2 regions of the Oryzibacillus soli genome follow, and region 1 is predicted to be linked to the other one. Evidence: predicted binding sites of a transcription regulator. Region 1 holds the regulator's gene; the other holds the start of a gene.
The links. The regulator LexA, encoded in region 1, represses DNA repair genes until DNA is damaged. The targets are predictions, from matches to a motif close to CGAACATATGTTCG.
Positions count from the first base shown of each region.

Region 2: ACSEXW_RS09630 (YhjD family protein) is a predicted target of LexA. The motif match lies at 1,847-1,860, and genes of this name have one in related genera.

Region 1 covers NZ_JBPPGJ010000005.1:241,583-245,174, forward strand. The annotation lists gene glnA (type I glutamate--ammonia ligase) at 40-1,374, shown strand; gene lexA (transcriptional repressor LexA) at 1,514-2,134, opposite strand; gene ACSEXW_RS08830 (LysM peptidoglycan-binding domain-containing protein) at 2,370-2,672, shown strand; gene ACSEXW_RS08835 (DUF896 domain-containing protein) at 2,872-3,048, shown strand; gene ACSEXW_RS08840 (hypothetical protein) at 3,106-3,592, shown strand, end outside.
Region 2 covers NZ_JBPPGJ010000006.1:41,013-44,604, reverse strand. The annotation lists gene ACSEXW_RS09640 (methyl-accepting chemotaxis protein) at 1-909, shown strand, start outside; partial or broken gene ACSEXW_RS09635 (protein prkA) at 1,002-1,388, opposite strand; gene ACSEXW_RS09630 (YhjD family protein) at 1,406-1,807, opposite strand; gene ACSEXW_RS09625 (YheC/YheD family endospore coat-associated protein) at 3,086-3,592, shown strand, end outside.

The sequences.
Region 1 (3,592 bases):
TTATACAGCACCATTTACCATTAGGGAGGAGATCCACCAGTGTACAAAAACTACACCAAAGACGACATTCTTCGTATTGCCAAGGAAGAGAACGTCCGTTTCATCCGCCTGCAATTCACCGACCTGCTGGGCGCGATCAAGAACGTTGAGATTCCGGTTAGCCAGCTTGAGAAGGCCCTTGACAATAAAATGATGTTCGACGGATCGTCCATCGAAGGTTATGTGCGGATCGAAGAGTCCGACATGTACCTCTACCCGGATCTGAGCACTTGGGTGGTCTTCCCCTGGGTTACCGAAGATCGTGTTGCCCGATTGATCTGCGATATTTACTTGCCGGACGGCCGTCCGTTCCCTGGCGATCCCCGCGGTATTCTGAAGAAGATGCTGAAGGAAGCCGAGGCTATGGGCTTCACAGCTATGAATGTCGGTCCGGAGCCGGAATTCTTCCTGTTCAAGACGGATGAGAAGGGCAATCCGACCAATGAGCTGAACGACCAGGGCGGCTACTTCGACCTGGCCCCGATGGACTTGGGGGAGAACTGCCGCCGTGAGATCGTATTAACCCTGGAAGAAATGGGCTTCGAGATCGAAGCCTCCCACCATGAGGTGGCGCCGGGCCAGCATGAGATCGACTTCAAATACACCAACGCCCTGAAGGCTGCAGACTACATCCAGACCTTCAAGCTCGTGGTGAAAACCGTAGCCCGCCAGCATGGTCTTCATGCAACCTTTATGCCGAAGCCGCTGTTCGGCGTGAACGGATCCGGCATGCACTGCCACCAATCCTTGTTCAAGGGTGACAGCAACGCGTTCTACGACGAGAGCGACAAGCTGGGCTTAAGCATCGCTGCCCGCCATTACATGGCCGGCATTCTGAAGCATGCACGCGGCTTCGCCGCCATCACCAACCCGACGGTCAACTCTTACAAGCGTCTGGTACCGGGCTATGAAGCCCCCTGTTACGTGGCTTGGTCCGCCAGCAACCGGAGCCCGATGATCCGGATTCCGGCCTCCCGTGGTCTGAGCACCCGGATCGAAGTCCGTAACCCGGACCCTGCCGCCAATCCGTATCTGGCACTGGCTGTCATGCTGGCTGCCGGTCTGGACGGAATCAAGCACAAGATGAGTCTGCCGGCCCCGACCGACCGGAACATCTATGTGATGACCGAGGAAGAGCGGGAGGAGCAGGGCATTCCGAGCCTGCCGTCCAGCCTGAAGGAAGCGCTCAGTGAGATGATCCGCGACGATGTGATCTGCAACGCGCTGGGTGAGCATGCGCTGGCCTACTTCTACGAGCTGAAGGAAATTGAGTGGGATATGTACCGGACCCAGGTTCATGCTTGGGAACGCGACCAGTACATGACGCAATACTAAGCGTTGTTGTCTTCATGGTTAAGCCCTTCGGCGCCGAGGCGTACGAAGGGCTTTTTTGTTTGGGTTAAGAATGAAGAAACGGCTGGCTCAGAAGTCTCTGAGCCAGCCGTTTCTTCATCATGACGGTAGAAGTGGATGTTTAGTGGATATTGCGGATCAAGCCGATGACCTTGCCGAGTATGGTGACGTTCCGGACCCGGATCGGCTCCATAGCGGAATTCTCCGGCTGGAGGCGGATGTGATCCTTCTCCTTATAGAACCGCTTGACGGTCGCTTCGTCCTCCTCTGTCATGGCGACAACGATCTCGCCATTATGCGCTGTCGGCTGCTGCCGGACGATGACCATGTCTCCGTCGTGAATACCGGCTTCGATCATGCTCTCGCCGACGACATTCAGCATGAATACGGTGTCGTCATGGACCATATCGTTCGGAAGAGGGTAATAGCCCTCGATGTTCTCGGTAGCGGTGATAGGCATGCCTGCCGTTACACGTCCGATCAGAGGCACGCGCGTTATCGAATGGGAGAACATCTCGAGACCGTCCTCTTCGCCGAGAATCTCGATGGCTCTAGGCTTGGTGGGGTCCCGGCGAATCATGCCCTTCTTCTCGAGGCGTTCCAGATGTCCGTGTACGGTGGAGCTGGAGGCGAGTCCGACCGCTTCACCGATCTCGCGGACCGAAGGAGGATAGCCCTTCTCCCGGACCTCGGTCTTAATGAAGTCGAGGATCGCTTGCTGACGGTTGGAAATTTTGCTCATTCTGATCACTCCAGTTTGGTAATAATTATACAAAGTATAACATAGAACCGGAGTTCGTACAAACATAAGTTCGAACGAACAGGTTGCGAACGAACGGTTGAAAGAGGATGCGAACAAACATTCGATTTTGGGTTGACACAAACAAGTGTTCGTGGTATCTTAATACCAGAACAAATGTTTGGGAGTGGTTCAAGTGGTCCATGTGAATAAGACAGTCGTTAAGATGGTAATCTTCATGATGGTGATTATGCTTTCCTTAATGTCAGGTGCTTTGCTGCATGCCTATGCGGGAAGCTCCGATCATCAGACTGCAGCCGCTGTGACCGGCCCTTCCATGACTACGCAAGTCACTTCGCTGTCGGCTAAGATGACCGTTCAAGAAACCGTTGACGTTTGCCCGGGTGACACCCTGTGGGACATAGCATCCTCTCATCTTCCCAAGGGGGAGAACGTTCGTTCTTATATGAACAAGATTAAGAAGGCGAACAATCTGAAGAACACGGATCTGCGCGCCGGACAAATATTAATTCTCCCTTGAGCGGAGACCCAACATCCGACTACAACCCTTCATCATTTATAGATCTGAATAGGGAGTCCAACTGCGCATATACAGCAGCTGGACTCCTTTTGCTTATTCCGGATTCGAATCTCGAGTGCTGATCTTGACAACCACGCGGCGGTAATGGCAAAGTAGTAAAGAAGTGGAGCCATGTACGGGCAGCAGGAGGTGCAGAGAAATGGAAGAGCTTGTGAAACGGATCAATGAGCTGGCTCGCAAGGCAAAAACGGTCGGATTGACCGAAGATGAGCTGGATGAACGCAACGAGCTTCGCCGCAAATACATCGAGTTGTTCCGCGCCTCCATGCGGGATCAGCTGGACCATATCAAGTTTGTCGAAGACGAGGAGAAGTAACCGCTCCGCGCGGTTGTTCGAGACGTCTATCCTACCTAGGCTGAAGGAGCAAATGCCGTGTCGCGCAAATGGGAACGCATGGTGCGTAAGAATCAGAAGACCGTCAATCATGGGCGGGTCAAACGGGGGTTAGGTTCCCTGCCGCAAGTGAGCAGGGGGGCGGAAACCGTCATTAAGGGACGGAGCTGGATGCTGGCTTCGGTGCTGGCGATCTTCGCCATCTTATATTTCATCTTGACGTACCAGACGGAATCGAAGACCAGTATGTACTGGATCACGGGCTTCAGCTACATCGCCTTGGCGGTGCTGTATTATTTGGTCCGCAGACCGGTCATTAAGATCTCCCGTCAATACGTCACGGTCCGCCGGTTCACCGGGGACAAGCTCCTGGAGCCTAAGGATATCGAGGGGCTGGTGCTCAACCCCGGCCATGTGGTCATTCAATTGAAGGGCAAGCAGAAGAAGCTGATCTACACCAAGCTGCAGCACCGTTTTCCGATGGAGGAGCTGAATGCACGGCTGAGAGAGTTCGCTCAACAGCATA
Region 2 (3,592 bases), on a different contig from region 1:
GAGTCGAATAACGTTCGTGCCAATATGGCCGTTTCATCGGACAACCTATCCGCTCTGGGAGCCCAAGTGGAGGAGGTCTCCGCCACCACCGAGCAGATGTCCGCCGGCATGGAGGAAACCGCCGCTATGACCCAGGAGATGAACGCCACCTCCAAGGAGATTGAGATGGCCATCACCTCCATCTCCTCCAAGGCCCAGGAAGGCTCCGACCGGGCGGAGGAGATCTCCCGCCGGGCGCTTCAGATGAAAGAGGGCGCCGTTCAATCCCGGAATTCGGCCGAGGAGATCCGCGCGGTTATCGAGTCCGAATCCCGTCAAGCCATCGAGCAGGCAGCCGCGGTCAAGGAAATCGATACCCTGACCAATTCCATTCTAGAGATAACCAATCAGACCAACCTGCTGGCCTTGAACGCAGCCATCGAGGCGGCCCGGGCCGGCGAGTCGGGACGGGGCTTCGCCGTGGTGGCAGGTGAGATCCGCAAGCTGGCGGAGAATTCCAGAGTGACCGCCAGTAAGATTCAAGACGTGACCAAGCAAGTGGTATCTTCCGTGGAGGACTTGACCGAGAGCTCCGAGAAGGCTCTTCGATTCCTGGAGACCACCGTCATTCGGGATTACAACACCTTAGTGGAAACCGGCCAACAGTACTATCGGGACTCCGAGACCATTCAAGAGCTGGTGACGGATTTCAGCTCCACGGCCGAAGAGCTGCTGGCCTCCACGCAGAACCTGCTGCAGGCTATCCAGGAGGTCACCTTGTCCAACCAGGAAGGAGCCGAATCCACCCAAGATATCGCGGAAAAATCCTCGGGCGTGATGAAACAGTCCGTCCGGGTGAAAGAGCTGATGCACGAGACGGAAAGCACGGTCACCCGTCTTCTGACCGCCGTTTCCCGGTTCAAGGTGTAGGAGTTAGCTCCAGCCGCATGAAAATAGCCCCTTTCGGGGCTATTTTTTTGTTCGGGCACCTCCAGCAGGTGCGTGCTCCATGTTTGTTTCGGTCAACGGTTCAGGAGGCTTCCCACGTACCGCAGCAGCTCGTTGGCGCACACCGGGCAATAGCCGTTGTCCTCGATCAGCCGCGCCGTCACCTCGTTGATGCGCTTCAGCTGCTGTTCGTCCGGCGTCTTAGAGGACGTGGTGATCTTCACGATGTCCTTCAGATCGGCGAACAGCTTCTTCTCGATGGCCTCGCGGAGGCGCTCATGAGTATTGTACTCGAACTTCTTGCCCTTCCGCTGATACGAAGACATGCGGATCAGAATCTCCTCGCGGAACGCCTTCTTGGCATTCTCGCTAATGCCGATCTGCTCCTCGATGGAGCGCATGAGGCGCTCATCGGGGTCCACATTCTCACCGGTGAGCGGATCTTTAATTTTATGCCAAGACACAGGATATATACAGATTATTTGAATCGGTTCGTGAGCGATGAAATATACTGGCCAAGCCTGATACTGATCTGTGATCTAGCCGCTTCACGCCAGAAGCCAAACCGTTCCTGGTAGCCGCGACAAAGGTAAGAATAGTATAACACGCTTTCCCCTTGTTCGTCGTTTAGGAACTTGATCTTTCGGGCCTTCAGCTCCCCCTTAAGTGTGTAGAGATCGTTTGTAATATCAGACATAAGATAGTGAACAACTTCGGAAAGCATCGGACAAAGAATGTTATTTGCGTATTCGAATCGGATTCCTTCGATGCAGCGCTCCACAATAGTTTGCATGTGCAGTAGTACGATGTAATCCCGGATCATTGTGAACTCTACAATCGTTGGACCACTTGCCCCCTTTATCTGCTTAACATTGCCCAAAGAGTATCACCTCCTGAATACAGTATTAGTATCATATACCGAACACATGTTTCTATTCAATACAAAAAAAGCAGAAGGGTGAACTACCCCTCCTCCTCTTGATAGCCATACATGCCATAATTAGGTACAGTATTCGTTTTTATTAATGTTTGTTGTATTTTTATTGTAGGGTGTATAATTATTTTCGATTCAATGATTCATGTATCGGGGAGAGTGAAGTCTATGCATAGATTGGATACTCACGCTCGAACCGAACTGGGGAACATAAAGAGTTACGTTATTGAGCGTACTCAATTCATGTTACCAAACGAAGATCTAGCATTGCTACTGGATACAATAGATAGAATCTTTCTCGATGCCTATTTACGATATGGCTCAACCAACTATTTAACGGTCTGAACGGTAACTAGACTTGCTTGCACAAAAAAAATGGGCTCCTGCACATCTCATACGCAGGGGTCCATTTTCTGTTGATCTATCAAATCGATATCCATAGTGGGAGTCTCCCACAATATTTGCTGCCAGTTTATGTGTTGATCTCAGCAGCAGTCAGAGTACCTTCATTGATTGTAATCGTAATATCGCCTACTCCAGGAATAGTTCCCGTAGCTCTTAGGGTGTAAGTATGTGGCCCTACGGTTGCTCCCATATCACAGCATGTTAATGCGGTAGTGATTGGGCTATTAGCAGAAACGGGCGTATCACTCGCGGTACACAATACAGTGGCTCCATCACGGATAATACTAAATGCAATGATTGGACTGGCAGCTGAAGGTGTCCAAGTGACGTATGCAGTGAGCCATACAATGTTTCCCGGTTCATCGACAGTAATGACCAAACTGGTAAGATCCGCTACTGGGGCAGCAGCTGTCAGGACTGTGCCAGCAGTTAATTCAGCACAAGCGAACTCAACAAATATTCCCGGTGTTCCTGCGGGGCCTTGTGGTCCTGTTGGACCAACGGGTCCTGCTGCTCCAACTGGGCCAGCTGGCCCTACTGGTCCTTGAGGTCCTGCCGGTCCTTGGGGTCCCGCTGGTCCTTGTGGCCCTGGAGGCCCTGGAGGCCCTGGTAATCTTCCCATACGTTATCCACACTCCCTTATAATAAGAACATGGTTGGTCCAAAACCATATCTGGATTTAAACCTGAACCATTATATTCACTAATCTTCTTGAGTGTGTGAATGCACATTTTGTTTTTTTGCAGCCCTCTCTATGTAGCTGTCCATACATAAAACCTATTGATACATATATTATTCCAAAACAACACTTTGGAGGGGGTGAAGATAACGAAAGTCACTGGAACTCTTGGAATCATGGTAGGAAGCCGTGCACAGCGCGTAACCGTATTAAGGCACCTGTCAGGTCATAGATTTAATAAGATGAAACTTATATGCTTCACGCCTTCGGATATCAATTGGACTCGCAAAAAAATACGAGCCGTTCACCTAAATAATCACACCTGGCTAGAGGACACCTTTCCTTTCCCAAAAGTAATATACAATCGATGTTACAATGCCGATACTGCTTTAGTAACTCGGCTTGAAAAAGAAATCGGTACCCAGAGGTGCTTTAACCAAATAAACCAGTTTGACAAACTTCAGATGTATTCCACCTTGAACCGCTGGTTATCCCCCCATCTCCCTGAGACTCATGCCTATACTCCAGATACCATTGTGCACCTACTCCTACAACATCGGATCATTTTTCTTAAACCTTGCCACGGTCATATGGGAAAAGGAGTATACCGTCTGGAGCTAAGAGAATCTGGTGAGATCCATCTTTCT